Regions from separate parts of the Streptomyces nigra genome, predicted to be linked through region 2. Evidence: riboswitches for the same ligand, from Rfam matches in the RefSeq annotation. Region 2 holds a riboswitch; each other region holds the start of a gene.
What was found. Region 2 has a riboswitch for cyclic di-AMP ahead of DC008_RS14010 (transglycosylase family protein). Riboswitches for the same ligand answer to the same signal wherever they lie in the genome.
Positions count from the first base shown of each region.

Region 1 (7,593 bases), 1.5 Mb from region 2:
TTGTTCACGCAGTGTGCTGACCGATGTGCGGCTTCGGCGGATGGAGGGCGGGACGGGCTGCTATGGAGCGCATATATGCACGGCCGGCCGGGGTCGCGGGCATCGAAACGCGAGCACCGCACCCGGGCCCGGTCAGTCGCCGGGAGCTGAGCGGCCGCCGCGCACCCGGTGGCGGCAGGGCCCGGGCCGGTCGTTAGGCTCCGGCCCCATGGACGTACTCATCCACCTCTTCGTGGGCCTGCACATCGTCGGCATCGCCTCGCTGCTCGGCGGTTTCCTCACCCAGATGAAGGCGATGGGCCAGGGCACCGCCCGGTTCGTGCCGGCGATGCTGCACGGCGCGCTGACCATGCTGGTCACCGGGGTGATCCTGGTCGGCCTCAACCAGGCCGACGACCAGCCGGTGAACAAGGTCAAGATCGGCGTGAAGCTGGCGTTGCTGGTCGTGATCCTCGGACTCGTCTATGTGAAGCGGGACGAGGAGAAGGTGGACGCGAAGCTGTTCGGCCTGGTGGGGCTGCTGACCCTGGCCAACGTCTTCATCGCCGTCCTCTGGACCTGACACCGGCCGAAGGACCGGCCACCGCGAGGTGGTTCCGTACGGCTCCGGCGGCGACCGCCAGCCATACCGCCACCGAGATCCACATCAGGACCTCGCCGGGAACCTCCAGCCACGGGACGTCCAGGGTGGCGGCGACGGAGAGCATCGCCGCCGCCGACATGCCCATCGTGAAGACGGTCGCCCAGCGGCGTACGTCGTGGCGCGGGCGCGGCCGGGCGATCTCGCCGACGAGCATGACCACGTACCAGGCGGCGTCCAGGGCGACCAGGGCGTAGGTCACCGTGCGCAGCACGTCGAAGTCGTCCTCGTTCCACAGGTACAGGGCGCGGCTGTCGGCGGCGAGGAGCCGGGCGCCGGCCAGCGCGGAGATCGCGAGCGCGCCGCCCGCCACCCAGTGGTCCCCGGCTCCGCGGACGATCTCCCGCCGGTCGAAGCGGGTGAGGGCCACGGCGTACAGGAGCAGGCCGAGCCAGAACAGCACCAAGGCCGCGTGCGCGAGCCAGGCCGCCCCCGCCGTGGCGGCCAGCGTGGCCGCGAGGACGGCGAGACCCTGCGTGGCCACGCAGCCGAGGAAGACGGAGCCCGGCATCCCGGGCCGCCAGTGGCGTACGACGACGTAGAGCAGGGCCGGCCAGAGCACGAACGCCAGGGCCAGCAGCGTCTCGGCGAGCACCTGCCGGCCTGCCAGGGCGAAGCGGGTGCCCAGGACGGCCGTCGCGGCGACGGCGCAGAGCGAGGCCGGGGTGACCGCCTCCCTCAGCCACTCGGAGCGGTGCCACAGGAGCCGGGCGAGGAAGTCGCAGGCCAGGGCCAGCCACGCGACGCATGCCAGGACCAGGGCGATCCGGGACAGGGTCGCGTAGCCCGTCTCGTGCAGGGCCACCGAGATGATGCCGGTCGCCATGACCGAGGCGCCGGCTGCGGGGGGACGTCGCGACCACCAGAGGGGCAGGGGGGACGCGGACGCGGGTGTGGCGGCGGGCATGGGCCGATGCTAAGGAGCGCGGCACGGGCGCGCGGGTGGGGGCGCGCGCGGAGGGTGGGTGAATCGGCGGGGGCGACGGAACCCACCGGAGGTCAGACGCGCTCCAGCGGCCGATGCGGCCCGTCCGGCAGCTCCACCTCGATCGCGTCGCCGGGGTGGACCACACCGCCCTCCGCGACGACGCCCATGATCCCGGCCTTGCGCACGAGACGGCCGGCCTCGTCGCGCCCCACGACCCGCTTGAGCAGCCCGTCCTGGAAGTGGTCGATCTGCAGGCACGGGTTCCGCAGCCCGGTCACCTCCACCACGGCCTCGGCGCCGATGCGCAGCAGCGTGCCCACCGGCAGGGCGAGCAGGTCGAGGCCGCGTGTGGTGACGTTCTCGCCGAGCTCGCCGGGCGTCACCCGGAAACCCGCCTCGGCCAGCTCACCGAACAGCTCCTCGTGGATGAGGTGCACCTGGCGAAGATTCGGCTGGGTGGGGTCCTGGGCGACCCGCGAGCGGTGCTTCACCGTCACCCCGGCGTGGACGTCCCCGTCGACGCCCAGGCCGGCGAGGAGCGTGATGCTCTCCCGGTTCGGCTTCGTGAACGAGTACACCTCGTTCCTGCTGACCGCCGTCACGACCCCCGTCATGGTCACGGGCCCCCTCCCCTTTGCCGCTGGCCGCTGGCCGCTGGCCGCTGTCCGCTGTCCGCTGTCCGCTGTCCGTCAGGCCGGACGGACGATGCTGTGGATCGACGACTCGCCGTCGTAGAAGATCGACTCCTCGCGCACGTACGTGCCGGGCTTCGGGGCGTGGATCATCATGCCGTTGCCGATGTAGAGGCCCACGTGGGTGATGTCGTCGTAGAAGAAGACCAGGTCACCGGGCTGGGCGCTGGACACGGGGACCGTCGTGCCGGCGTTCACCTGGTCGTAGGTCACGCGCGGGATGTCGACCCCGGCGGCCTTCCACGCGGCCTGGGTGAGGCCGGAGCAGTCGTAGGAGTCCGGGCCGGTGGCGCCCCAGACGTACGGCTTGCCGATCTGCGTGCGGGCGAAGGACAGCGCCTTCTGCGCCTTGGTGGCGTACGACGCGTCCGGCGCGGTGGTGCCCTGCTCCTGGCTCTCCTGTTCCTGCTGCCGCGCGGCCTCCTCGCGCTTGCGCTCGGCCTCCGCCTGCTGCTGCGCCAGCTCCTCCGCCTTGCGGGCGGCCTCCTCCTGCTTGCGCTTCTCGATCGCGGCGAGGCGGGCCTTCTCCTGCGCGGTCAGCTCGGAGAGCAGTTGGCGGGCGTCCGCGAGCTTCTTCTGGACGGTGGACTTGGCCGTCCGCAGGTCCTTCTGCGACTCGGTGAGCGTCTCGAGGCTCTGCGTGGCCTCCTGCCGCTTCTTCATCGTCGCGGACTGCTGGGTGAAGTAGTCGTCGACCGATTCCTTCTGACGTCCCGTCATACGGTCCATCAGCTGGGACTGGTCGAAGTAGTCCTGAGGGGTGTCCGCGAGGAGGAACGTCGCGGTGTCCGGGGCGGTGGCGCCGGTGCGGTACTGGGCGGCGGCGTTGCGGCCCAGCTGCTCGCGCGCGTCGTTGAGCTTCTGCGTGCGCCGGGCGACGTCGTCGAGGAGGGTGTCGACCCGCTTGCGCTGCTTGGTCGTCTTCTCCTTGGCCGCGTTGTACTTCTCGGTGGCCGACTCCGCCTGGCGGTAGAGATCGTCGACCTTCTTCTCGACCTCCTCGAGGCTCGGCCGGTCGTCGGAGGACGGGCTCGCCTGAGCGGTCTGGGACAGCAGGGCCACGGACGTGAGGGCCGCGGTGGCCAGCGCGGGGGTCCGTATGCCTGCCACGCGCGTACCGGAGGGACGCGACTTGCGGTGCGACGCCAAGGGAGGCGACTCCTTCCGTGCTCCGCCTACCGAGTTAGCTGTCGGGTTCGGGCGGGTGGTTCGGAAGGGTTGCCCTACGGCCGTTCCCTGGACGGGAAGTCGGGCCGATTCACCCCGGGTTCGGTGGGTCCCCGGCTCCGGATGAACCGGACTCGGCGGAGGCCGTGCGGCCCGGCGTCGATCGCCGGTGGGGGTCGTACGGCCTGCCCGGCACGGTAGCCAACTGGTGTGGCCGCTGTGAAGGTTGATGTGCGATATGCCCGATACATTTTCGTGACCTTCGGTCAGGGGAGTGGGTCGAGGACGCTCCGACGGATGATCGGTCCGCGTTGGCGACCATTCACCCTCTTTGTGTGTGGTGCGCCGGTACTGGGGATTGATCCAGGTCGGTGTGTGGCGTGATGGGGTGACTTCGGACGGTCACCGGGTGATCGCGGGTGGAGGCGGGCCGCGGACCGGAGGGTGTGATGTTCTCGGGACGGCGGCCGGTTGTCGGTGGGGCCGCCTAGACTCGGAGAGCGATGAGCAGCCTCTTTGACGACAGCTTCCTGGCGGACCTCCAGGCCCCACGGGCCCACGGGGAAGAGCACCCGCCACCGCCCGAGGACGATCACACTCCGGAGTCGATCCCGGACGATCTGTTCGGCGGGAAGTTCGACGTGCCGCCGGACCGTGACGCGTACTACCGGGACGGTGCCCCGCGCCCGGCCCTCGACGCCGCCGCGCTGCTGGAGGGGCTCAACGAGAACCAGCGCGCGGCCGTCGCCCACTCCGGCACCCCGCTGCTCATCGTCGCCGGTGCCGGGTCCGGCAAGACGCGCGTGCTCACGCACCGCATCGCGTACCTGCTCGGCGAGCGGAACGTGCATCCGGGCCAGATCCTGGCGATCACCTTCACCAACAAGGCCGCCGGCGAGATGAAGGAGCGCGTCGAGCAGCTCGTCGGACCGCGGGCGAACGCGATGTGGGTGATGACCTTCCACAGCGCCTGCGTCCGCATCCTGCGCCGGGAGAGCAAGAAGCTCGGGTTCACGTCGTCGTTCTCGATCTACGACGCCGCCGACAGCAAGCGGCTGATGGCGCTGGTGTGCCGGGACCTCGATCTCGACCCGAAGCGGTACCCGCCCAAGTCGTTCAGCGCCAAGATCAGCAATCTGAAGAACGAGCTGATCGACGAGGAGGACTTCGCCGCCCAGGCCACCGACGGGTTCGAGAAGACCCTCGCCCAGGCGTACGCGCTCTACCAGTCGCGGCTGCGCGAGGCCAACGCCCTCGACTTCGACGACCTGATCATGACGACGGTCAACCTGCTGCGCGCCTTCCCGGACGTCGCCGAGCACTACCGCCGCCGCTTCCGTCATGTGCTGGTGGACGAGTACCAGGACACCAACCACGCGCAGTACGCGCTGGTGCGCGAGCTGGTCGGCACCTCCGAGCACCCCGTCGACGTGCCCCCCGAGGCCGAGGTCCCGCCCGCCGAGCTGTGTGTGGTGGGTGACGCCGACCAGTCGATCTACGCCTTCCGCGGCGCCACCATCCGCAACATCCTCCAGTTCGAGGAGGACTACCCGGACGCGACGACGATCCTGCTGGAGCAGAACTACCGCTCCACCCAGACCATCCTCAGCGCCGCCAACGCCGTCATCGAGCGCAACGAGTCCCGCCGGCCCAAGAACCTGTGGACCAACGCGGGCGCCGGCGCACGCATCACCGGCTACGTCGCGGACACCGAGCACGACGAGGCGCAGTTCGTCGCCGAGGAGATAGACCGTCTCACCGACGCGGGCGAGGCCAAGGCCGGCGACGTCGCCGTCTTCTACCGGACGAACGCACAGTCCCGTGTCTTCGAGGAAGTCTTCATCCGCGTCGGACTGCCCTACAAGGTCGTCGGCGGTGTGCGCTTCTACGAGCGCAAGGAGGTCCGGGACGTCCTCGCCTACCTGCGGGTCCTCGCCAACCCCGAGGACACCGTCCCGCTGCGCCGGATCCTCAACGTCCCCAAGCGGGGCATCGGCGACCGCGCCGAGGCCATGATCGACGCCCTGTCGCAGCGGGAGAAGATCAGCTTCCCGCAGGCCCTGCGCCGCGTCGACGAGGCCTACGGCATGGCCGCGCGGTCCACGAACGCCGTCAAGCGGTTCAACACGCTGATGGAGGAGCTGCGCACGATCGTCGAGTCCGGCGCCGGCCCGGCGACGGTCCTGGAGGCCGTGCTCGAACGGACCGGCTATCTGGCCGAGTTGCAGGCCTCCACCGACCCGCAGGACGAGACCCGCATCGAGAACCTCCAGGAACTCGCGGCCGTCGCCCTGGAGTTCGAGCAGGAGTCGGCCGAAGGCGAGGAGTCCGGCGGGCTCGCCGCCTTCCTGGAGCGGGTCGCGCTTGTCGCCGACTCCGACCAGATCCCGGACGAGGAGGAGGACGGCTCCGGGGTCATCACCCTGATGACCCTCCACACCGCCAAGGGCCTGGAGTTCCCGGTCGTCTTCCTCACCGGCATGGAGGACGGCGTGTTCCCGCACATGCGCGCCCTCGGCGAGACCAAGGAGCTGGAGGAGGAGCGGCGGCTCGCGTACGTCGGCATCACGCGGGCGCGGGAGCGGCTGTATCTGACGCGCTCCGCGATGCGCAGCGCCTGGGGCCAGCCGTCGTACAACCCGCCCTCCCGGTTCCTGGAGGAGATCCCGGCCATGCACGTGGACTGGAAGCGGACGGGCGGGAGTTCGCCGCTGTCGTCCGGTCCGGCCGGCGGTGTGGCGGCGTCGCTGTCCTCGTCCCGCTCGCGCTCCTCGGCGTCGGGCGCGTCCGGCTTCGCGACGCGCCGCACCTCGGAGAAGCCTGTCGTGCAGCTGGCGGTGGGGGACCGGGTCACCCACGACCAGTTCGGGCTCGGCACGGTGATGGCGGTGAAGGGCACGGGCGCGAACGCCGAGGCGACGATCGACTTCGGCGACGTCAAGCCGAAGCGGCTGCTGCTGCGGTACGCGCCGGTGGAGAAGCTGTAGCGCCTCGCCGGCGGGGCTGCGGCTCCTCGCCGGCGGCTCAGCTGCTCAGCTGCGGACATGAGACGGCCCCCGTCGGACGGACGGGGGCCGGGCGTTCCGGATGCGGCGCGGGTAGGGGGCTGGGGCTCTACGACGGGTCGAGGCCGTGGCTGCGCAGCCAGGACAGCGGGTCTATCGCCGAACCCCCGCCGGGCCGGACCTCGAAGTGCAGGTGCGGACCCGTGGAGTTGCCGGAGTTCCCGGAGTACGCGATGGGGTCACCGGCCTTGACGGTCGTACCGGAGGCGACCCGGTAGGTGGAGAGGTGGCAGTACCACGTCTCCGTGCCGTCCTTCGCGGTCACGATCATCATGTTGCCGTAGGCGCTGTTCCACTGGGTGCGGACCGTGCCGTCGGTCGCGGCCAGCACCGTGGTGCCGTACGAGACCGGGAAGTCGATGCCCGAGTGGACCGACATCCAGTTGATGCCGGACTGGCCGTAGTAGGCGCTGAGGCCGTGCTGGGCGACGGGGACCGCGAACTTCGGGCGCAGCCGCTCCTTGCGGGCCGCCTCCTCGGCGGCCTTCCGCTTCTCGGCGGCCTTCTGCGCCTTGAGGTCGATGCGCTCCTGCGTGCGGCTGGCCCGGTCCGCGAAGTCGTCGGCGCCGGCGGAGAGGCTCTCGAGCTGGCTGTCCAGCTTGTTGTTCGCGGCGGACGGCTTCACCGCCTCGCCCTCGGACGCCAGCGTGCGGGGCTCCTTGTCGTCGGTGAGGTCACCGACGGACGCGGCGGCGATACCCGCCACACCCATGACACACGCCGACGGCACCGCGATCGTCAACAGCGCGGAGCGCTTGGGAGGCGTACGGCGGCGGGAGCGCGCCCCACCGCGGGAGGCGGCGCGCGGCGCGGGAGCCGGGGTGATCTCCTCCTGGTCGTCCAGGAGGGGCTCCACGACCGGGAGTTGACCGGTCGAGGTCGCCTCGGCGGCCTCCTGGTCGGTTCCGTCGTAGCGCGCCTCGTCCTCGTACGGCGTCTGGTCCTCGTACTGGTCCTGGTACGCGGAGTGCTCGTCGTAGGACGCGGACTGGTCGTAGGAGGTGTGCTCGGCCTGCTCGAAGTGCGCGGTGGCCTGCTGGTCGAAGGATTCTGCTGACGTGTCGTACGCGTCGGTCGCCTGCGCGGAACCGCCGTCGGAGT
Region 1 is NZ_CP029043.1:4,561,131-4,568,723, forward strand. Features, by position in the region: gene DC008_RS21300 (hypothetical protein) at 209-562, shown strand; gene DC008_RS21305 (tellurite resistance/C4-dicarboxylate transporter family protein) at 540-1,547, opposite strand; gene DC008_RS21310 (MOSC domain-containing protein) at 1,640-2,182, opposite strand; gene DC008_RS21315 (C40 family peptidase) at 2,258-3,409, opposite strand; cyclic di-AMP (ydaO/yuaA leader) riboswitch at 3,418-3,577, opposite strand; gene pcrA (DNA helicase PcrA) at 3,931-6,414, shown strand; gene DC008_RS21325 (M23 family metallopeptidase) at 6,542-7,593, opposite strand, start outside.
Region 1: another riboswitch for cyclic di-AMP. It lies ahead of DC008_RS21315 (C40 family peptidase); the one in region 2 lies ahead of DC008_RS14010 (transglycosylase family protein).

Region 2 (7,593 bases):
CGGGCGCGGCCGCCGTCGTCGGAGACCAGCGGATCACCGTCGCCCAGCTGGAGAACCGGGTGAGCGAGGTACGCGACGCCCAGCGGGCCGCCGTCCCCGACGAGGCGGCCTACGCCCAGGTCATCGCCAAGTCCGGCACCCTCCCGCGCGACGTGCTGCACACCATGGTCCTCGACCGGGTGCTGCACCGGGCCGCCCTCGACCACGGCGTGAGCGTGACCCGCAAGGAGGTCCAGGAGATGCGGGAGGGCCTGGAGAAGCAGGTCGGCGGCGCGAAGGCGCTCGAGACGTCCTGGCTCCAGCAGTACGGCGTCCCGCCGCAGCGCCTCGACGACAACCTCCGCCTCCAGCTGGAGGCCCAGAAGCTCGCCACCGCGCTCGGCACCGACACCGGCAAGCCCGCCTTCTGGGACGCGCTGGCCGCGGCCTCCAAGAAGCTCGACATCGACCTCAACCCCCGCTACGGCACCTGGGACGCCCGCCAGAGCGCCCGCACCGACGCCAAGGCCCCCTGGCTGCGCGAGGTCACCGCGCCGCAGCAGCCCGCGTAGCCGGCCGGTCCGGGGACGGCCGAAGAGCCGCACCCGGGACGTGGGTTACGTTCGGAGCGTGAACGCAACCAGTCCCGAAGCCGCCCCCGGCCGTATCGTCCTGCTCACCACCAGCCACCGCGTCGCGCCCGGTCTGCTGTCCTGGCCCGCCTGGCAGGCACTGCGCACGGCCGACCGGGTGCTGTGCGCGGACGGCGCGCACCCGCAGCTGCCGTATCTGCGCGAGGCCGGGATCACCGTCGACGAGGCCGTCCCGACCGCCGAACAGCTGGTCGAGGCGTGCTCCGGGGGCCGGACCGCCGTCGTCGTGGCCACCGGCGAGGGCGAGCCCGCGCTCACCGACGGCCTGGCCCGCCTCGCCGGGACCGGCAGGGTGCGGATGCCCGAGCTGGAGCTGCTGCCCGCCTCCTACGACCTGCCCGGCGCCCGCCTCCTCGACCTGGTCCAGGTCATGGACCGCATCCGCGCCGAGTGCCCCTGGTCCTCCCGGCAGACCCACGAGGGCCTGGCCAAGTACGGCATCGAGGAGGCGTACGAACTGGTCGAGGCGATCGAGGACGGCGACCGCGACGAGCTGCGCGAGGAACTGGGCGACGTCCTGCTCCAGGTCGTCTTCCACGCCCGGATCGCCGAGGAGCACCCCGACGCCCCGTTCTCCATCGACGACGTCGCCGGCGGCATCGTCGCCAAGCTGATTCACCGCCACCCCCATGTCTTCGGCGACGCGACCGCGACGACCCCCGAGGAGGTCCGCGAGCACTGGCTGCGCACGAAGGCCGAGGAGAAGCGGCGGGAGTCGGTCACCGACGGCATCCCGCTCGGCCAGCCCGGCCTCGCCCTCGCGGCGAAGCTGGCGTCCCGTGTCCACACGGCCGGACTCGACGTCCCGCTGCCCGCCGGGGAGGGCGTCGGCTACGACCTGCTCGCCACGGCGGTGCGCGCGGCGGAGGCCGGCGTCGACCCGGAGGCCGCCCTGCGCGTCGCCGCCCGGGCCTACCGGGACGCGGTCCGGGCCGCGGAGGGCGTGAAGACCCTGGGCCCGCAGGGCGGATAACGTCGAAGGGTGACCGACCAGCCCCGATGCCCCGCCTCCGCTCCCGCCGCTCCCGAGCTCTTCACCTGGGAGTTCGCCACCGATCCGTATCCGGCGTACGCCTGGCTGCGGGAGCACGCGCCCGTGCACCGGACCCGGCTGCCCAGCGGGGTGGAGGCCTGGCTGGTCACCCGGTACGCCGACGCCAAGCAGACGCTCGCCGACAACCGGCTCTCCAAGAACCCGGCCCACCACGCCGAACCGGCCCATGCCAAGGGCCGCACCGGCATCCCCGGTGAGCGCAAGGCCGAGTTGATGACGCATCTGCTGAACATCGACCCGCCGGACCACACCCGGCTGCGGCGCCTGGTCAGCAAGGCGTTCACACCGCGCCGTGTCGCCGCGTTCGCGCCCCGGGTGCAGGAGCTGACCGACCACCTCATCGACGGGTTCGCCGGGAAGGGGGAGGCCGACCTCATCCACGAGTTCGCCTTCCCGCTGCCCATCTACGCCATCTGCGACCTGCTCGGCGTCCCCCGCGAGGACCAGGACGACTTCCGGGACTGGGCGGGCATGATGATCCGGCACCAGGGCGGCCCGCGGGGCGGCGTCGCCCGGTCCGTGAAGAAGATGCGCGGCTATCTGGCCGACCTCATCCACCGCAAGCGCGAAGCGCTGCCCGACACCCCGGGCCCGGACGAGGACCTCATCTCCGGTCTCATCCGGGCGTCCGACCACGGCGAGCACCTCACCGAGAACGAGGCCGCCGCCATGGCCTTCATCCTGCTGTTCGCCGGTTTCGAGACCACCGTCAACCTCATCGGGAACGGCACCTTCGCGCTGCTCACCCACCCCGCGCAGCGCGCCCGCCTCCAGGACTCCCTGGCCGCCGGCGACACCGCCCTGCTGGAGACCGGCGTCGAGGAACTCCTGCGCTACGACGGCCCGGTGGAGCTGGCCACCTGGCGGTTCGCCACCGAGCCGCTGACCATCGGCGGGCAGCACATCGCCGCCGGTGACCCGGTCCTGGTCGTCCTGGCCGCCGCCGACCGGGACCCGGAGCGGTTCGCCGACCCGGACACCCTCGACCTCTCCCGCCGGGACAACCAGCACCTGGGCTACGGCCACGGCATCCACTACTGCCTCGGCGCCCCGCTGGCCCGGCTGGAGGGACAGACGGCCCTCGCCACTCTTCTCACCCGGCTCCCGGACCTCCGACTGGCCGCCGATCCCGCCGAGTTGAGGTGGCGGGGCGGTCTCATCATGCGGGGGCTGCGCACCCTGCCCGTGGAGTTCACCCCGGTCGGAGTCAAGAGTTCCGCTCCGCAAACATGACATGCGCTCATCTCTGTGATCTTCACGTGATCTGCGCGGCATTAACTTGTGACAAGTGATCGTCTGCCTATACGTTCACCCATCAACGAAGGCACGCGGATTCCGCGTCCCTTGGTCACCGCTGTCTCGCGAAAGGTCCCCGCATGCTCTCCGGGAACGGTCGTCACCGTCGCCCCCGTCAGGCTCCGGCTCTTCTCGTCGCGGCCGGAGTGACCGGCTCCGCCATCGCCATCCCGCTCCTCGGCGCCTCGGGCGCGAGCGCGGCGGACGGGAGCGTGTGGGACAAGGTCGCCGAATGCGAGAGCGGCGGCTCCTGGAGCGCGGACACGGGCAACGGGCACTACGGCGGACTCCAGTTGACCCAGGCGGACTGGGAGGGCTTCGGCGGTCTCGACTACGCCGCGAGCCCGGATCTGGCGAGCCGCTCGCAGCAGATCGCCGTGGCGCAGAAGATCCTCGCCGAGCGCGGGACCGTCCCGTGGGGCACCTGTGCGGTGCTCAACGGGCTCAGCAAGAAGTCGGGTGCCGTCGACCTCGACACCGGTGTCTCCGGGGACTCCCCGAGCGAGGTGTCCGGGTCGTCCGGCTTGCTCGATTCCTCTGATTCTTCCGACTCGTCCGAGTCTTCCGGTTCTTCGGGCGGTTCGGGCTCCTCCGACGGTGCGTCGAACACCCCGAGCGGCTCGTCGTCCGCGTCGCCGGAGAGCTCCGCACCGTCCTCGCCCGAGGCCGGGAAGTCAGGAAAGTCCGAGAAGGCTGAGAAGTCCGGTTTCACGGCCACCGCCTCTCCGGACAGTTCCCCGGTGGAGAGCCCCGAGATCACGAATCAGGACAACTCCGGGCAGAGTGCCGGATCCTGGAGCCTCGTCGACACCGCCGCGATCGAGGACGTACCGGCCGGTCCCGGACGGCACCGCGGCGCCAGCGCCGAGGAGACCAAGGCCGCGGACGGCGACTCCGCCGCCTCCGGCCGCCACGCCTCCTACCGGGTCCGCGCGGGCGACACGCTCGCCTCCATCGCCGACTCCCTTGACGTCGACGGCGGATGGCGCGCGCTGTTCGAGGCGAACAAGGCGGCCATCGGCACCGACGCCAACAGCATCGCTCCCGGTCAGACGCTGGACGTCCCCACCGAATAAGGGCCGAACAGGGCCAAATGAAGCGGCAGTTCACGCCCCGCTTTCATGGTGAATGTCCGTTTTGAATGGACTGAGAGATAGATCTCAGAAGCCTTGATCGTCTTTGAAAATCCCCGAGCGGCGTGTCTACGGTCGTGACCGCTCGCCTCCAGTGCGAGCCCCGACAGCCGTCACGCCGAATCCTGCCGGCGGCCGTCCGGGAACAGTCGTCGCGTCATGCGCCGTAGGCAGGAGCGGGGGACCCAAGGTAAGCGCCGGGTCCGGACGTCGAGGCCCTCCGGGGGCTCACGGCCGGAACCGGCTTGGGGTGAAGTCGCGCACCACGCACCAGTGGTGGGCGACCGGGCAACTCAACCGGCCCGAACCCGACAGCTCACCTCGTAGGCGTCGGTGAGGGGATCTCTCCATGCTGTTCTCCAGCAAGGGCAAGCACCGTCGTCCGTCCAAGGCGGCCCGCGCCATCGCCGTCGTCGGCGTCACCGGCGCCGCCGCCGTCGCCGGCCCGCTGATGGCCGCCGGCAGCGCCTCGGCCGCCACCGCCTCCGAGTGGGACGCCGTCGCCCAGTGCGAATCCGGCGGCAACTGGTCGATCAACACCGGCAACGGCTACTACGGCGGCCTGCAGTTCTCCGCCTCGACCTGGGCGGCCTACGGCGGCACGCAGTACGCCTCCACCGCCGACAAGGCCACCAAGGCCCAGCAGATCGCGATAGCCGAGAAGGTCCTCGCGGGCCAGGGCAAGGGTGCCTGGCCGCACTGCGGCACCGGCCTGTCGAGCGCGGCCTACAACGGTTCCGCCGCCACCGGTGGCGAGCAGAGCGCCCGCTCCACCGAGGAGAAGCCGGCCTCCCGCTCCGCGGACCGTCCGGCCGCCGAGAAGAGCACCAAGACCGTCACCACGCCGACCGGCAAGAAGGTCAAGAAGGGCGACGGCGAGTACAAGGTCGCCAAGGGCGACACCCTCAGCACCATCGCCGCCGACCACGACGTCAAGGGCGGCTGGGAGAAGCTCTTCGAGCTGAACAAGGACATCGTCCAGGACGCCGACCTGATCTACCCGGGTCAGCAGCTCCACCTCAAGTAAGCCCCCACAGGCTCCCCGCCCCGGCGCGTGTTCCCCCGTGTGCGCCGGGGCGGGGTTCTGTGTAGATGTACGCGCCCGCTTTTTGTTCCGTTCGGAAACAATTCGCTCTCGGTTCCGTCCACAGGGCGGTCGACCGCTGGCCGAACCTCCGGAGCCGGTTAGGCTCGTCTCGCAGCACCCACGCGGGCTGCGTAAAGGCTTCACATCCACGAAGGAGATGCTCGTGCCGTCCATCGACGTCGTCGTAGCCCGGGAAATCCTGGACTCCCGAGGCAATCCCACGGTCGAGGTCGAGGTCGGCCTCGACGACGGCAGCACCGGTCGTGCCGCCGTCCCGTCCGGCGCCTCCACCGGCGCCTTCGAGGCCATCGAGCTGCGCGACGGTGACACCAACCGTTACCTCGGCAAGGGCGTCGAGAAGGCCGTCCTCGCCGTCATCGAGCAGATCGGCCCGGAGCTCGTCGGCTACGACGCCACCGAGCAGCGCCTGATCGACCAGGCCATGTTCGACCTGGACGCCACCGACAACAAGGGCTCCCTCGGCGCCAACGCCATCCTCGGTGTCTCGCTCGCCGTCGCCCACGCCGCCTCCGAGGCCAGCGACCTGCCGCTCTTCCGCTACCTGGGCGGCCCGAACGCGCACCTGCTCCCGGTGCCGATGATGAACATCCTGAACGGCGGCTCGCACGCCGACTCCAACGTGGACATCCAGGAGTTCATGATCGCCCCGATCGGCGCGGAGTCCTTCTCCGAGGCCCTGCGCTGGGGCGCCGAGGTCTATCACACCCTCAAGAAGGTCCTGAAGAACAAGGGCCTGGCCACCGGCCTCGGCGACGAGGGCGGCTTCGCGCCGAACCTCGGCTCCAACCGCGACGCCCTCGACCTCATCCTCGAGGCGATCAAGGAAGCCGGCTACACCCCCGGCGAGCAGATCGCCCTGGCGCTCGACGTGGCCGCCTCCGAGTTCTACAAGGACGGCGTCTACACCTTCGAGGGCAAGGAGCGCTCGGCGGCCGAGATGACCGAGTACTACGCGGAGCTCGTCGACGCGTACCCGCTCGTCTCCATCGAGGACCCGCTGTTCGAGGACGACTGGGACGGCTGGAAGACCATCACCGACAAGCTCGGCGACAAGGTCCAGCTCGTCGGCGACGACCTGTTCGTCACCAACCCGGAGCGCCTCGCCCGCGGCATCGAGGAGGGCGCCGCCAACGCCCTGCTGGTGAAGGTGAACCAGATCGGTTCGCTCACCGAGACCCTGGACGCCGTCGAGCTGGCCCAGCGCAACGGCTTCAAGTGCATGATGTCCCACCGCTCCGGCGAGACCGAGGACGTCACCATCGCCGACCTGGCCGTCGCCACCAACTGCGGCCAGATCAAGACCGGTGCCCCGGCCCGCTCCGAGCGCGTCGCCAAGTACAACCAGCTGCTGCGCATCGAGGAGATCCTCGACGACGCCGCCGTCTACGCCGGCCGCAGCGCGTTCCCCCGCTTCAAGGGCTGAGGCACGCGCCTGTAGGAAGCGTCGTACGTACGTCCCCGTACTCGGTCCCGTACCGTGTGCGGGGACGTACGCGCGTTGAGACGGGAGGCGGGACATGGCCGTGAAGGACCGGGACCGGTTCTCCACCGCGACCAGGATCCGGTTGCTCGGGGAGCAGACGGCGGCCCGTGTCTACCGTTCCCAGACCAAGCGGCAGGCCCGGCGCTCCCGGCTCACCAGCCGCGCCGCGCTGCTCGCGCTGGTCGTCTGCACCCTCGTCGTGGCCATGGCGTACCCGATAAGGCAGTACGTCTCCCAGCGCGCCGAGATCGCCGACCTCCAGCGGGAGAAGGCGGCGACCACCCGGCGCGTCGAGGAACTGCGCGACCTCAAGGCCCGCTGGCAGGACGACGCCTACGCCGAGCAGCAGATCCGGCTGCGGCTGCACTATGTGATGCCCGGTGAGACCGGCTTCGTCGTCGTCGACCCGGACGCGGCCAGGCAGTCGCGGACCGACCTGGGCGCGGCCCACCGCCCCTGGTACACGAACCTCTGGGAGGGCGTCGACAAGGCCGACGCCGCCCGCAGCGAACAGAGACGATAGAAAGACAGGCATGGAAACGCCCCCGCCGCCCACCCCGCGCACCGAGCCCACCGACGCGGACGTCGAGGCCTTCAAGCAGCAGCTCGGCCGCCCCCCGCGCGGGCTGCGCGCGATCGCCCACCGGTGCCCCTGCGGCCAGCCGGACGTGGTCGAGACGGCCCCCCGCCTGCCCGACGGCACACCCTTCCCGACGCTGTACTACCTGACCTGCCCGAAGGCGTCGTCGGCGATCGGCACGCTCGAGGCCAACGGCGTGATGAAGGAGATGACGGCGCGGCTGGAGAGCGACCCCGAACTGGCCGCCGCCTACCGCGCGGCGCACGAGGACTACATCCGGCGCCGGGACGAGATCGAGGAGCTGACG
Region 2 is NZ_CP029043.1:3,060,774-3,068,366, reverse strand. Features, by position in the region: gene DC008_RS14030 (SurA N-terminal domain-containing protein) at 1-551, shown strand, start outside; gene DC008_RS14025 (nucleoside triphosphate pyrophosphohydrolase) at 610-1,605, shown strand; gene DC008_RS14020 (cytochrome P450 family protein) at 1,615-2,919, shown strand; gene DC008_RS14015 (LysM peptidoglycan-binding domain-containing protein) at 3,063-4,058, shown strand; cyclic di-AMP (ydaO/yuaA leader) riboswitch at 4,268-4,460, shown strand; gene DC008_RS14010 (transglycosylase family protein) at 4,465-5,142, shown strand; gene eno (phosphopyruvate hydratase) at 5,366-6,646, shown strand; gene DC008_RS14000 (FtsB family cell division protein) at 6,741-7,229, shown strand; gene DC008_RS13995 (DUF501 domain-containing protein) at 7,240-7,593, shown strand, end outside.

Region 3 (7,593 bases), 480 kb from region 2:
GCGAGGAGCTGCCCCGGCTGCACGCCCTGGCCCAGCGCGGCCGGGAGAACGGCATCGCGGTACGGGAGCTGGGCGCCGCGCAGATCGCGGAGCACGAGCCGGAGGTACGGGGCCTGGCCGCCCTGCATGTGCCGACGACCGGCGTCTGCGACTTCACCGGGGTGGCCCGCCGGCTGGCGGAGGCGTCCGGCGCCGAGATCCGCTACGGCGCCCGCGTCGAGCGCGTCGACCGCAGACCGTCCCTCGGGGTGGCCGTGCGCACCACGCGCGGGGACGTCGTCCGTGGCCGCGTCCTGGTCAACTGCGCCGGGCTGCACTGCGACGAGCTGGCCCGGCTGACCGGCGACGACCCCGAGGCGCGGATCGTGCCGTTCCGGGGCGAGTACTACACGCTGAGGCGGCCCGAGCTGGTGCGCGGCCTGGTCTACCCGGTGCCGGACCCGGCGTTCCCCTTCCTCGGCGTGCACCTCACGCGGGGCATCGACGACGGCGTTCACATCGGCCCGAACGCGGTGCCGGCGCTGGCCCGCGAGGGCTACGGCTGGGGCGTCGTACGGCCCCGGGAGCTCGGCACCACGCTGGCCTGGCCGGGGGCGTGGCGCATGGCCCGGCGGCACTGGAGGTACGGGGCGGGCGAGCTGCGCCGGTCGCTGTCCAAGGCGGCGTTCACGGACGCGGTGCGCCGGCTGCTGCCCGCCGTGGAGCCCGAGGACCTGGAGCCGGCGGCGGCCGGGGTCCGGGCCCAGGCGGTCCTGCGGGACGGCTCGCTGGTGGACGACTTCCTGATCCGCGAGGGCCCGCGCGCCGTCCATGTACTGAACGCACCGAGCCCGGCGGCGACGGCGTCCCTCCCGATCGGCCGCGAGGTGGCCCGCCGGGCGCTGGCGGCGCTGGCGACCGCCTGATCCGGGCGTCCGGGGCCGTCCAGGGCGTTCGGGCCGGGCCCGCGACACAAGGGCGGCATCCTCGGGCGGTTCGGGCCGACGAGGCCTTCGGGCCGCTCGGGCCCACGGGGCCTTCGGACCGCTCGGGCCCACGAGGCCTTCGGGCCCACGGGTCCTTCGAACCGCTCAGGCCCGGGCCCACGGCGCAAGGGCGGCACCCTCAGCCGTCCGGGCCGTCCAGGCCGCTCGGGCCGCCCGAGCCGGACCCGCAGCCCAACGCCGGCACCCTCAGGCCGCTCGAGCCGCCGAGCCGGACCCGCAGCCCAATGCCGGCACCCTCAGGCCGTCCAGGCCGTCCAGCCCGGGCCCGCAGCCCAAAGTGGCGGCACCGGGAAGCACGTAAAATCGATGCCACTGTGTCTGATTCCCGCAACGCCCCCGAAGCCGCCCCGCCCCGTGCGCCCGTCTCCGCCGGCACCCCCGGCGAGCAGGGCCCCCGCACCCCCGGCGACCCCGTCCCGCCCGCTCGGGCCAAGGGGGAGCCGCGGTTCCCCGAGGGGCCGAAGCCCGATCCGGCCGGGTCGCACTTCGAGCGGCGGATCCGCAGCTTCCAGCCGCGCCGCAGCCGGGTCACCACCGGCCAGGCGGACGCGCTGCGGCGGCTGTGGCCCCAGTGGGGCCTGGACATCGACGGGCAGCGCGTCATCGACCTGGCCGAACTGTTCGGCAACGACCACCCGGTCGTGCTGGAGATCGGGTTCGGCATGGGCGAGGCCACCGCGCAGATGGCCGCCGCCGACCCGGACACCGACATCCTCGCCGTCGACGTGCACACCCCCGGCCAGGGCAATCTGCTCAACCTCGCCGAGCACCACGGCCTGCGCAACGTCCGCGTCGGCAACGGCGACGCCATCATCCTGCTGCGCGAGATGCTCGCGCCGGACTCCCTCGACGGGCTGCGCGTCTACTTCCCGGACCCCTGGCCGAAGAAGCGGCACCACAAGCGGCGGCTCATCCAGCCCGCGTTCCTGGACCTGGCCGCCACCCGGCTGAAGCCGGGCGCGCTGGTGCACTGCGCCACCGACTGGGAGCCGTACGCCGAGCAGATGCTGGAGGTGCTGACGGCCCATCCGGAGTTCGAGAACACCCAGCCCGGGGGCGGTTTCGCGCCCCGTCCCGCGCACCGGCCGCTGACCCGTTTCGAAGGCCAGGGACTGGACAAGGGTCATGTGGTGAACGACCTGCTCTTCCGCCGCGTACAGCGGTAGGAGCAGCGGGCGTAACAGCACTTGCGAGAGCACACAGCACCACCGACACCACCCCCTCACCGGCGCCCCGGCCCTCGCGCCGCTGCGGGCGGCGCCCCCGTCTCGTTAGGGTCGATGCCGTGGCCACCAGCCCCCCGTACCCGACGCATCCCCCCGCCCCCGCCGGCGGGGCGCTGCGGCACGCGCACTGGTGGCAGCGCCGATGGGTGCCCTACGCCGCGCTCAGCACCCTGCTGGCGCTGTCCGGGCTCGTCATCCTGGCCCTGGTGCGCGAACAGACCGGCACGGAGGGCTTCCTGGTCGGGCTGGGTCTCGCGGTGCTGCCCGTGCCGCTGCTCGTCGCGTCCTTCCGCTGGCTGGACCGCGTCGAGCCGGGCCCCTGGCGGAACCTGGTGTTCTCGTTCGCCTGGGGGGCCTGCGCGGCGGCGCTCATAGCGATCGTGGCGAACAGTTTCGCGACCCGCTGGATAGCGACCGCGACCGCCGACCCGTCCCACGCGGACACCCTGGGCGCGACGGTCATAGCGCCCGTCGTGGAGGAGACGGCCAAGGCGGCGGCCGTCCTGCTGGTCTTCCTCTTCCGGCGCCGGGACTTCAGCGGCATCCTCGACGGCGTGGTGATCGCCGGTGTCACCGCCACCGGCTTCGCCTTCACCGAGAACATCCTCTATCTGGGCACCGCCTTCGGCACCGACCAGCTGTCCGGCGGCAGCGGCATCGCCTCGGTGACCGCGGCGACCTTCTTCGTCCGCGTCGTCATGTCGCCCTTCGCGCACCCCCTGTTCACCGTGCTCACCGGCATCGGCTTCGGCGCAGCCGCGCTGGCCGGGGAACGCCAGCGGGTGCGCCGGGTGCTGCTGCCGCTGTCCGGGCTGCTCCTCGCGATGGGCATGCACGCCCTGTGGAACGGCTCCTCCACGTTCGGCGAGTTCGGATTCTTCGCCGTGTACGCGGCCTTCATGGTGCCCGCGTTCGGGCTGCTGGTCTGGCTGATGCTGTGGACCCGGTACCGCGAACTGAGGACCGTCCGCGAGGAGCTGCCGGCCTACGCCGTCGCCGGATGGCTGTCCCCCGCCGAGCCGTTCGCGCTGGGTTCGATGCGGGACCGCCGGGTGGCCCGGCAGTACGCCCGCCACCACGGCGGACGTCCGGCGGCCCGGGCGGTCGCCCAGTACGAGGCGTACGCCACCTCGCTCGCGTTCCTCAGGCGCCGGGGCCGCCGGGGCCGGGCCGGCGCGGACTACGTGGCCCGCGAGGGCGAGTTGCTGAACGAGTTGTGGCTGCGCCGCGCGTGGGCCCGCCCGGCCCTGCAGTACGCGGTCACAGCGCGGACCCGGCCCGTCCCCGCGTACGTGCCCGCGGCGCACGGCACTTGGTGGCAGCAGCCGTACGCCCCGAACGGGCACGCCCACGGCGGACCGCAAGCCCCGGTTTGGAACCCCTACCTCGGGTAGACGGGTCGGGGAGGGCGGCGCGGCACGGACGAAGAACCGGCAGCCCTGACGTCGGGGGGTCGTCGTCAGGACTGCCGGGGTTCAGACGGGGAAGGCGCTCAGGGAGTGAGGCCCTTGCTCCGCAGCCAGGCCAGCGGGTCGATGCCGCCGCTGCTGCCCTCGGGATGCACCTCCATGTGGAGGTGGGCGCCGGTCACATTGCCGGTGGCGCCGACGCGGCCGATGACGTCACCCGTGGCGACCTTCTGGCCGACGCTGACGCTGATCGAGGACTGGTGCGCGAACCACACCTCGGTGCCGTCGTCGAGGGTGAGCTCGGTCTTGTAGCCGTACGAGCCGTCCCAGCCGGCGAACGTGATCGTGCCGGAGTGCACGGCCTTGATCAGGGTGCCGGTCGGCGCGGCGAAGTCGAGGCCCGTGTGGTGACCGGACGACCAGTAGGCGCCGGCCTCACCGAACACCGAGGTGAGCGTGTACGAGGAGGTCGGCAGCGTGTACTGCTTGGCCAGCTCGGCGAGGCGCTCGGCCTCGGCCTTCTTGGCGGCCTCCTCCTCGGCGGCGGCCTTGGCGGCGGCGGCCTGCTCCTTGGCCTCCTTCTCCGCCTTGGCGGCCGCCTCGGCGACCTCCTTCTCGGCGGCGGCGACGGCGGCCGCGGCGGCCTTGCTGTCGACCTGGTCCTGCTGGAGCTCGGCCTGCGCGATGATCCGGCTGCGCAGCGCCTCACCGGCGTCGGAACCGCTCTGGGCGGTCTCGTCGGCGGTCTCGCCCATCGTGCTGAGGGCGGTGGCACTGTCGTCCGCGGCGGAGTCGTCGTCGGAGATCAGGGGCAGGTCCGGCATCGTGATGGCGACCGGCGGCTTGCCGCTCTGCGCGGTGGCCATGCCGCCCGCGCCGACGGCCGCTATGACGCCGACGCCGAGAACCGTGGAGCTGCGGGCGAGTCCCCCGCCGCGCTGCTTGGAGACGCGGTGCCTGCCGCGAACGGGACGGAGGGACTCCGCGGTGGGGTTCCACTCCTCGAAGGGGCCCTCGTCGGTGCGGTGCAGGTCGTAGCCGAAGGTGTCGGCGGTGCGCTGGCCCGGCACGAAGGGGGCTTGCGGGGCAGGACGGTTCGACGCCACGTGGGCGTACTCCTTTCCTTCCTTCTCGCCTACCGGGTTAGCTGACGGGTTCGGAGCAGGAAGGTCTCCTACGCGCGTATACGTGCCGTGTTGCCACGGCGGTATCCGCGAGATTCACCCCAAGGTGGTGGTTCCCCGGTTCCTCTACAGGATTAAGCGTGTGCGCACGGAGCCGACTCTTGTGACGGCTGGGACGACCGCGCTGCGTTATCGAACGTTAATAGACGCGGGGTGCGTATTCCAAGCTGTTCCGCTTGATCATTAACGTTTTCCGGCTGGACTTACGGGTCATCAGCGGCCTAAATCGGGCGAGTTGACTCGCGCGTACCCCCTTCAATACAGCTGACGGTTCGTCAGTTGTTATGCGGAGGGGGTTCGCTCCCTCACGTTCCGTGACAGCGAGTCGGGGGCGCGACAGAGGAGGGAAAAACACTCAGGGCCGGAACTCGAAAGTTCCGGCCCTGAGTCTTCAGTAGCGGGGACAGGATTTGAACCTGCGACCTCTGGGTTATGAGCCCAGCGAGCTACCGAGCTGCTCCACCCCGCGGCGATGTCTCTACTGTACGCCATTCTCGGGACCCACCGCACACGCCTTACCGCCGCACCCGCCCTGCCCGCGCCTACGACCCCCCTCTGACCAGGGCTTTTGTCGCCGTGGTGCGGGACGTGTCACATCAGATCGGGCACCAGGGCGCAAGGCAGGGCGCGCATCAGGGCACCAGGTGGGCGTTGGGCGCCGCGGCCCGTCCCGCGTACTCGGGCAGCACCACGACGTCCACCCCCGCGGCGGTCAGCATCCCGCTGCCGTCGGCGTCCGTGACGAAGGTGTCCGGCTCGCGCCAGGCCGTCACGACCCGCCGCACCCCGGCGGCCAGGATCAGCCGGGCGCAGGGCATGGGCCGTGAGGAGCGGTGCGTGCAGGGCTCCAGGCTGGTGTAGACGGTGGCGCCGGCCAGCCTCGGGTCGCCGGGCGCGATCTTGGCGAGGGCCGCCTCCTCGGCGTGCACGACCGGGTCGCCGCCCTCCCGGGAGTGCCCGCGCGCCAGCTCGGTGCCGTCGGCCGCCACGACGACCGCCCCGACGCTGAAGGCGGTCGGCGAGGGCGGGCACTCGGCGGCCAGGTCGCACGCGAGGGCCAGCCAGTGCCGGTCCGCGGCGGCCGGCAGGACGCCGGTACCGGGCGCGGTCGGCTCGTAGCGGGTCAGGACGACGTCCTCGATGCGCCGGGTCTCGACCAGCCGGAGGCGGCCCTCCTGGTAGCCGCCGGGCCCGAAGAGGCGGGGCGCCCGGGGGTCGCCCACGAACAGCGGGGCCAGCACCAGCTGCAGCTCGTCGGCGAGCCCCTGCCGCAGGAGCTGGGTGTGGACGGTGCCGCCGCCCTCGACCATCAGCCGCTCGACGCCGCGGACCTGGCGGAGGTGGACCAGCAGGTCCCGCCAGTCCAGGTCGTCGCCGAGCGCGACGACGTCGGCGGCGACGGGGTCCTCGCGCAGGCGCCCGGCGCCCTTCTCCGTCGTATAGACGATCTTCTCGCCACCGGTGTGCCAGAAGTTGGCCGCCGGGTCGAGTTCGCCGGACGCGCTGACGGTGACCTTCAGCGGGTACTCGGGCCTGCCGGCGGCCGTGCGGGCCGCGCGCCGCTCGGCGGAGTTCACGAGCAGGCGGGGGTTGTCCGCCCGGATGGTGCCGGCGCCGACGAGGATGGCGTCCACGGAGGCCCGTACCTCGTCGACCCGGTCGAAGTCGGCCGGGCTGGACAGCAGCAGCCGGTCGGGGCCGGTGTCGTCGAGGTAGCCGTCGAGGGAGACGGCGGCGGACAGCAGGACGTAGGGGTAGGACGGCATCGGCACGCTCTCCCGCTCGGCGATCGGGGCTTGGTCGATCGGTGCTTGGCTGATCGGGGTTGGTCGATCGGAACTCGACCGATCGGCTTGGTTCAAGTTTGAAACAAACCTACACTGGACACATGACGACTCGCTGGCTCACCCCCGAGGAGCAGCGCGCCTGGCGCGCCTACATCGCCGCCGTCGCGCTCGTGGAGGACGCGCTCGACCGGCAGCTCCAGCAGGGGGCCGGCATGCCTCATCTGCATTACTCCATTCTCGCCACCCTGTCCGACGCCCCGGAGCGCCGGCTGCGCATGACCGACCTCGCGGAGCGGCTGAAGATCACCCGCAGCCGGCTGACGTACGGCGTCTCGCGTCTGGAGAAGGACGGCCTGGTGGCCCGCGAGGACTGCCTCGTGGACAAGCGGGGCAGCGTCGCCGCCCTCACCGACGAGGGGATGCGGCTCCTGGAGCGCGCGGCCCCCGGCCATGTGGACACCGTACGGTCGCTGATCTTCGACCGGCTGTCCCCGGAGCAGGTGGGGCAGCTGGAGGACATCTTCACGGCGATCGGCTCGGGCGTGGAGGGGGGCTGCGGCCAGACCACAGGGGACGAGGTGCCCTGGCGCCGGCGTGCGTCGAAGCCGTGTTCGTGACGCACACCGCAGGACGGCGTGACCCGGAGTCATTGCTTCAAAGTTAAAGCACGAGGTAGGGTCGCGTTCCGAGAAGCTGCTTCAAATCTGAAGCAGAGCCCGCACGGAACCCGGAGACCCGCATGCCCGACTCCCTCGCAGCCGCCACCCAGCGCGCCCGTGTCCGGGTCCCGCTGCGCTTCCCCGACGGCTACACCGCCGACGCCGAACTGGTCACCTTCCACGGCCTGGCCGACGGCCTCGAACACGTGGCCGTCGTCCTCGGCACCCCCGAGCCCGGCACCACCCCCCTGGTCCGCCTCCACTCCGAGTGCCTGACCGGCGACGTCTTCGGCTCGGTCCGCTGCGACTGCGGCCCCCAGCTCCGCGAGGCCGTCGAGCGCA
Region 3 is NZ_CP029043.1:3,545,471-3,553,063, forward strand. Features, by position in the region: gene lhgO (L-2-hydroxyglutarate oxidase) at 1-905, shown strand, start outside; gene trmB (tRNA (guanosine(46)-N7)-methyltransferase TrmB) at 1,301-2,152, shown strand; gene DC008_RS16300 (PrsW family intramembrane metalloprotease) at 2,272-3,606, shown strand; gene DC008_RS16305 (M23 family metallopeptidase) at 3,705-4,727, opposite strand; cyclic di-AMP (ydaO/yuaA leader) riboswitch at 4,739-4,896, opposite strand; tRNA gene DC008_RS16310 (tRNA-Met) at 5,201-5,274, opposite strand; gene DC008_RS16315 (dihydrofolate reductase family protein) at 5,438-6,571, opposite strand; gene DC008_RS16320 (MarR family winged helix-turn-helix transcriptional regulator) at 6,694-7,209, shown strand; gene DC008_RS16325 (GTP cyclohydrolase II) at 7,332-7,593, shown strand, end outside.
Region 3: another riboswitch for cyclic di-AMP. It lies ahead of DC008_RS16305 (M23 family metallopeptidase); the one in region 2 lies ahead of DC008_RS14010 (transglycosylase family protein).

Region 4 (7,593 bases), 2.2 Mb from region 2:
GGGGCAGAAGGAGTTCTCGGCCCGGTCGGCCTACGCGTGGCTGCGCGGGGCTGCCTAGCTCAGGAGCGGCGCCGCGGCTTGCCACGCTGGGCGCCGCCCTTGCTGCCCTTGGCACCCTTGGTCCCGCCCGAGGTGCCACGACGGCCGGCTCCGCCGCGTGCGGCGCCTCCACCGGACTCGGGGCGCTTGCGCCGGGGCTGCTCCTTGGCGGCCGGGGCCTGTGACGTCGTACGCCCCCGGGTGCTGTTGACCGTACGGCCGCGGACCACGCCGATGAAGTCCTCGACCAGGTCGGTGGTCGCCTCTTCCGGCCAGGACAGGGCGACGCTCGACTGCGGGACGTCGACCAGGGTGCGGTAGGTGAGGTCCTTGCGGTGGTGGAGGCGGGCCAGCGACTGGGGGACGACGAGCAGGCCGACGTTGGCCGCGACCAGCTCCACGGCGTCCGCGGTGGTCGCGGGCCGTTCGAAGCCGGGCTGTCCGGGCGGCCGCTCCCAGCCGAGGACGTCGTCCAGGGGGTGGAAGACCACCTCGTCGGCGAGGTCCTCGGTGGTGACCTCCTCGACGGCGGAGATGACGTGGTCCTTGGGGACGACGACCACCGTGGACTCGGTGTAGAGGGGGATCGCGCTGAAGAAGTCCCGATCGACCGGGAGCCGTACGAACCCGGCGTCGGCGCCGCCGTCCCGCAGCAGCCCGGGCGCCTCGGCGGCGGTCACCGCGTGGAGGGTGAGGGGGACGTCGGGGAAGCGTTCGTTCCAGATCCGCACCCATTTCGCGGGTGTCACTCCCGGGACGTACGCGAGCCGGAACGAGGAGGGTGCCGCCGAGCCTGTCACCTGGCCAGGTTACCGGCCGTGGTCGGCGGAGGTTCACCCGGTGGATACCCTGGACCCCATGACGTCGCACCACACCACTCAGTCCATGAAGCCCGCCACCGCGGCGAAGAAGCTGGGTGTGTACCTCGAAGCCACCCCCGCCGAGTTCCGGGAGGGCGAGGTCACGCGCGCGGAGCTGAACGCGCTCCAGGCCGACCCGCCGCAGTGGCTGCTCGACCTGCGCCGCGACGGCCCGCACCCGCGCCCGGTCGTCGCGCAGAAGCTCGGCGTGTCCATCGCGGGGCTCGCCCGCGGCGGTGTCACTGAGGCCCTGACCACCGAGCAGATCGAGGCCCTGAAGCAGGATCAGCCCGAGTGGCTGGCCAAGGAGCGGGCCACCCAGGCCGAGGTCCGCAAGGAGGCGGCCCGGCTGCGGCAGCGCGACGCCGAGCGGGCGTCGAAGGACGCCTGACCCGCACGCACGCGAAGCGCGCCCGGTGACCGCAGGAGGGCGGTCACCGGGGCGCGTCTGCGTCAGCCGGACGTCAGCTGTCGTAGTCCACGGTCAGCGACTCGGAGACCGGGTACGACTGGCAGGTCAGCACATACCCCGCGTCGACCTCGGCGGTCTCCAGCGCGAAGTTGCGCCGCATGTCCGCCTTGCCGTCGGTGACCAGGGCCCGGCAGGTGCCGCAGACCCCGCCCTTGCAGGCGAACGGCAGGTCGGGGCGGGTCTGCTGGGCGCCGTCCAGCAGGGTCCGGTCGCGCGGCAGGGCCGCCGTGGTGGAGCGCCCGTCGAGGGTGATCGTGACCTGGCTGACGGGGCCTTCCGGCCCGCTCTCCACGTGCCGCGCCTCGCGCACCGGCTCGTCGTCGGCGTAGAAGAGCTCCTGGTGCACACGCTCGTCCGGGACGCCGAGGCCGGCCAGCACCCGCTGCGCGTCCCGCACCATGCCGTGCGGCCCGCACAGCCACCAGTGGTCGGCCGTGTGCACGTCGACCAGTGCCTCGACGAGCGTGGCGAGGCGTTCGGCGTCGATGCGCCCGGACAGCACCTCGGCCTCGCGCGGCTCGCGGGAGAGCACATGGGCGAGCTGGAACCGCGCCGGGTACAGGTCCTTCAGATCGGCCAGCTCGTCGGCGAACATCACCGTGTCCGTGCGGCGGTTGCCGTAGAGGAGGGTGACCGTCGAACGGGGGTCGGCGGCCAGGACGGACTCCGCGATGGACACCATCGGGGTGATGCCGGAACCCGCCGCGATCAGCACATGGTGGCCGGGGGTGCCGAGGTCGGGGGTGAAGGCGCCGGTGGGGGCCATCACCTCGACGACGTCGCCGGGTTGTACGTCGTGGACCAGCCAGGACGAGAACAGCCCGCCGGGCACGACCCGTACGCCGATGCGCGGACGCGCGCCGACGGGCGAGCAGATCGAGTACGACCGCCGCTCGTCGCGCCCGTCGATCTCGCGGCGCAGCGTCAGCGACTGACCGGGCGCGAACGCGAACTCCTCGGCCAGCCCGTCCGGGATGTCGAAGCTGACGGCGACCGCGTCGGAGCACAGCGGCTGCACGGCGGCGACCTGCAGCTTGTGGAAGGCCGGACGGCGGCGGGCGCGCGGGCCGGGCGCGGCGGCCGTCTGTGCTTCCCTGAGGCCTTCCATCAGATCTCCTTGACGTACTCGAACGGCTCTTTGCAGGCCCGGCAGCGCCACAGTGCCTTGCAGGACGTGGCGGCGAACCGGGAGGTCTCCTCGGTGTCCGCCGAGCCGCAGCGCGGGCAGGCCACGGCGTGCCGGGTCGGTGACAGCACGAGCGCGACGGGGCCGCCGCGCGGCGCGGGGCCGGGCGGGGCGATGCCGTGCTCGGCGAGCTTGGCGCGGCCGGCCGGGGTGATCCAGTCGCTGGTCCACGGCGGGTCGAGGACGGTGCGGATCTCCACGCGCGGGTATCCGGCGGCGCGCAGACGTGCCGCGACGTCCGCCCGCATCTCGGCCATCGCCGGGCAGCCGGAGTAGGTCGGGGTGAGGCTCGCGACGACCGTGCCGTCCTCGGTGATCTCGACGTCCCGCAGGACGCCCAGGTCGGCGAGGGTGAGCATGGGCAGCTCGGGGTCCGGCACCTGGGCGGCGATGTGCCGGGCGCGCCGGGCGTCGAGGAGCGTCGTCACCATGTCGCCTCCGGGTGCGCGCGGGCGACGCCCTGCAACTCGGCGAGGAGCGGGGCGAGGTGCTCGGTGTGCTCGCCCTCGCGTCCGCAGCCGGGCAGCGGGCGGTACACGGGCATCGGCAGTCCGGCCGCGTCGGTGACCTGCTTGAGGTCGGCGACGACCTCCAGCCGTACGTCGAACGCGGTGAACAGCTCGCCCAGGTAGGGCGCGACCTGCTCCTGGGCACGGCGCATACGGCGGTGGGACTCCTCGGTGCCGTCGCCCAGGCGCACCGCCCACTCGGCGGCGTACTGCCGGTGGTAGCGCAGTTCCTTGGCGCCCTTGGTGGCGATCGCCGAGAGCACGGGGTCCGGGTGGGACGCCAGCCGCTCGAAGTGCGCGAGCCGCCAGCTGGACAGCACCAGCAGCCGGACGATCGTGAACGCGAAGTCGCCGTTGGGCAGTTCGGCCAGGCGGACGTTGCGGAAGTCGGCCGCGTCACGGAAGTAGGCGTACGCGTCCTCGTCGCGACCGGTGCCGTCGGTCTGGCCGGCGCGGGAGTAGAGCAGCCGGGCCTGGCCGAGCAGGTCGAGGCCGATGTTGGCGAGCGCGACCTCCTCCTCCAGCTCGGGGGCGCGGGTGACCCACTCCCCCAGGCGCTGCGCCGAGACGAGCGCGTCGTCGCCGAGGGCGACGCACAGGGCGGCCAGGGCGGCGGCGTCGACGTCGTGCGGCACGGTGGTGTCGACGCCGTGCAGCGGGTCCTCGAAGCCGGTGCCGTAGGCCCAGCGGGTGTCGTCCTCGTGTCCCTCGGCGAGGGTCAGATAGACGTGGTCGTCACTCATGCCCTCTCCTTCAGATGTGGGGGACGTCGTCGGGGATGTCGTAGAAGGTCGGGTGGCGGTAGACCTTGTCGGCGCTGGGCTCGAAGAACGGGTCCTTCTCGTCGCGCGTGGAGGCGGCGATGTGCTCGGAGCGCACGACCCAGATGCTGACGCCCTCGTTGCGCCGCGTGTACAGATCGCGGGCGTGGGTCAGCGCCATCCGGTCGTCGGCGGCGTGCAGCGAGCCGACGTGGACGTGGTTCAGTCCGCGCTTGCCCCGGACGAACACCTCGTACAGCGGCCAGTCCTGCTTTCCGGTGCTCATGCCACCGCTCCCTTCTCCGCGCGGGCGGCCTGCTTGGCCGCGTGGGCGGTGGCCGCCTCCCGCACCCAGGCGCCCTCTTCGTGGGCGCTCCTGCGTTGTTCCATCCGCTGTGCGTTGCACGGGCCGTCACCCTTGATGACCCGCATCAGCTCGTCCCAGTCGGGCGTGCCGAAGTCGTGGTGGCCGCGCTCGGCGTTCCAGCGCAGCTCCGGGTCGGGCAGGGTGACGCCGAGCTTCTCGGCCTGCGGGACCGTCATGTCGACGAAGCGCCGGCGCAGCTCGTCGTTGCTGTGCCGCTTGATCTTCCAGGCCATCGAGCGGGCCGAGTTGGGCGAGGAGTCGTCGGGCGGGCCGAACATCATCAGGGAGGGCCACCACCAGCGGTTCACCGCGTCCTGGACCATCTCACGCTGGGCGTCGGTGCCGCGCATCATCGTCATCAGCAGCTCGTAGCCCTGCCGCTGGTGGAACGACTCCTCCTTGCAGATCCGCACCATCGCGCGCGCGTACGGCCCGTAGGAGCTGCGGCACAGCGGTACCTGATTGCAGATCGCGGCGCCGTCCACGAACCAGCCGATCACGCCGACGTCGGCGAAGCTCATCGTGGGGTAGTTGAAGATCGAGGAGTACTTCTGGCGACCCTCGATCAGCCGCTCGGTCAGGTCGGCGCGGTCGGCGCCCAGGGTCTCGGCCGCCGAGTACAGGTACAGACCGTGTCCGGCCTCGTCCTGCACCTTGGCGAAGAGGATCGCCTTGCGGCGCAGCGAGGGCGCCTTGGTGATCCACTCCCCCTCCGGCTGCATGCCGATGATCTCCGAGTGGGCGTGCTGCGCGATCTGCCGGATCAGCGTGTTGCGGTAGCCGTCCGGCATCCAGTCCCGCGGCTCGATGCGCTGGTCGCGCGCGATCGTCGCGTCGAAGTGCTCCTCAAGCGGCCCTTGTGGGGGCGCCTCGGCGGAGTGTGAGGTCGTCATCGCTCCCGCTTCCCAACCGACCATTCGTTCGGTACCAGTGTGACGTGTTTCGGAGGGCTGGGCAAGACCTCGTCCGGGCGGCGGAGGGGATCGCGAGCGCCGCCACCCTCCGTATTCACGCAGGTACATGGCGCGGCGACGGCGGCCGGCCGCCGTCACAAGCGTCGAAGGTCACAAAAACGTATCGGACATTTCACACGTCAATCTTCACTGCAGGCACACAAGTTGGCTAAGTTACCGCCCAGGACGCGCGTTGAACTCCGGCGATCCCCGCCGGGACGTGCGACCTCCGCCGAGTCGGCGCGCCCTTCGGGGCCGCGGAGCCGAGGACCCAACCGAATCATGGGGTGAATCGACCCGAGGCCGTGACGGGCCGGGTCGTAGGGCACACCTTCCGACGCGAAACGCCCGAACCCGTCAGCTAACTCGGTAGGCGGAGTACGGAAGGAGCACGTCGCCCATGGCGCCGGAACGCACCGGCATGCGCAACTCCGCGCTCGCCTCGGCAGCAGCCCTCACCTCGGTGGCCCTGTTCGGCCAGTCGACCGGCGCCGCCCAGGCGGACGAGGGGCCGAGCCGCGAGGAGGTCAGCCGGCGGGTCAGTTCGCTCTACGACCGGGCCGAGACCGACACGGGGACCTTCAACGCCACCCGCGCCTCGTCCACAGGACCGCGCAAGCGCGCGGGCGGTCCGGCGGCCTCCGGACGCGACGGTGACCGCGGCCGTGGCGCCGCCCCGCTCGACGACGTGGCCCGGCAGTGGTTCGACGTCGCCCGGTCCAAGCTCGGTCCGACGATGCCGGCCACCCTGCCGAAGGACCGGATGCCGGAACGGCCCGCCGCCCCGGCGCGGGGTGCGCGCCCGTCGGGCGGGGGTGAAGGGGCGCGCGAGATATCGGGGCGTACGGCTCTGGAGCTGCCTGCTGGATCGGGTGCCCCTGTCGCCGAGTTGACGTCCGGTGCCTCGCGTTCGGCGGCTGTCGGTGAGCTGACGGCGGGGCCTGTGGCGGCTCTGCCCGCGGGGGGTGAGGCGGGGGGCGCGCTCGCACTGCCTGCGGCGCCCGTCGCACCTGCCGTGCAGAGTGAGGTCGATCAGCGGGCCTCCCTGCGTACGACCAAGGAGCGCAGCCAGCGGAAGTTGTCGCAGGCGCGTGAGTTGCTGTCGGCGTACACCGGGCGGTCCTTGGCGGCGATCGAGGCGCCGGCGGCCGCCGTCCCTGCTGCTGCCGCTGCGCCTGCTTCTGCGCAGAACCAGTGGGACGCCCTGGAGGCGCAGAGCCCCGCCGATCTGACGACGGTTCCACCGGGGTCGACGGCTTGGGCGGGGCAGCCCTCGGAGACTTCGGCCGCCTCGGCTGCCTATCTCACGGCAACTCCTGTCGCCGGGTCGGAGTTGGGTGCCTCTCAGGGGTACGGCGTGCCTGACGCGGGCTTCTCCGCGACTGCGGCCGGTCAGACGGGGAGCTTCCCGGCTGTCGACCAGACCGGCGGCTTCCCGGCGGTCGACCAGACCGGGAGCTTCCCTGTGGTCGACCGGACCGCTGGGTTCCCGATGGTGGACCAGACCGGCGGCTTCCCGGCGGTCGACCGGACCGGGAGCTTCCCTGTGGTCGACCAGACCGCTGGGTTCCCGATGGTGGACCAGACCGGCGGCTTCCCGGCGGTCGACCGGACCGGGAGCTTCCCTGTGGTCGACCGGACCGCTGGGTTCCCGATGGTGGACCAGTCCGGGAGCTTCCCGATGGTCTCGCAGACCGGGAGTTTCCCGGCTGTCGGTCAGACCGGTAGCTTCCCCGCCGTGGACCAGAGCGGCAGCTATCCGGCGGTCGCGCAGACGGGTGGCTTCCCGGCCGTGGACCAGACCGGCAGCTATCCGGCGGTCGCTCCGACCCCTGCGGCCCCGCAGGACAGCCGGGCCCTGCGGGCCCTGGAGTTCGCCCGGGTTCAGATCGGCAAGCCCTGTGTCTGGGGCACGACGGGACCGAACACCTACGACGGCCCCGGCCTCACCCAGGCCGCCTGGAAGGCCGCCGGTATCGCGCTCCCCCGCACCGCCCAGGAGCAGGCCACCGCCGGTCAGGGCGTGGCGCTCACGGACCTGGAGCCCGGCGACCTGGTCCTGTACCACGCCGGTCACGTCGGCATCTGTTCCGGCAACGGCATGATGATCCACGCCCCCGGCCCCGGCACGGTCATCCGCGAGGAGTCCATCCACTACGCCGGCGAGGACGCGATCCACAGCGCGATCCGGCCCGCGTGAGACGACCGCACCCCCGACGCCGTGGTGTGTCGGGGGTGCGGTCGTGGGTGGTCGTAAGGGCTCAGGGGCGCCCGATGCCGGCTTCCTTGCCGCGCCGGTCCGGGCGGCGCTGCAGCGCCAGCCAGTGGGCGACCGCGGCCGCGATCGGCTGCCCGGTCTCCAGCTCGACGAAGCCGAACTGACCCCCCTGGTTGCACTCCAGGAACCACCAGATGCCGTCCTCGTCCTCCGCGAAGTCGAAGGCGG
Region 4 is NZ_CP029043.1:818,892-826,484, forward strand. Features, by position in the region: partial or broken gene DC008_RS03755 (HAD family hydrolase) at 1-58, shown strand, start outside; gene DC008_RS03760 (LysR family substrate-binding domain-containing protein) at 60-839, opposite strand; gene DC008_RS03765 (DUF5997 family protein) at 898-1,290, shown strand; gene paaE (1,2-phenylacetyl-CoA epoxidase subunit PaaE) at 1,364-2,479, opposite strand; gene paaD (1,2-phenylacetyl-CoA epoxidase subunit PaaD) at 2,479-2,988, opposite strand; gene paaC (1,2-phenylacetyl-CoA epoxidase subunit PaaC) at 2,982-3,809, opposite strand; gene paaB (1,2-phenylacetyl-CoA epoxidase subunit PaaB) at 3,820-4,113, opposite strand; gene paaA (1,2-phenylacetyl-CoA epoxidase subunit PaaA) at 4,110-5,087, opposite strand; cyclic di-AMP (ydaO/yuaA leader) riboswitch at 5,368-5,539, shown strand; gene DC008_RS35865 (C40 family peptidase) at 5,548-7,347, shown strand; gene tgmB (ATP-grasp ribosomal peptide maturase) at 7,409-7,593, opposite strand, start outside.
Region 4: another riboswitch for cyclic di-AMP. It lies ahead of DC008_RS35865 (C40 family peptidase); the one in region 2 lies ahead of DC008_RS14010 (transglycosylase family protein).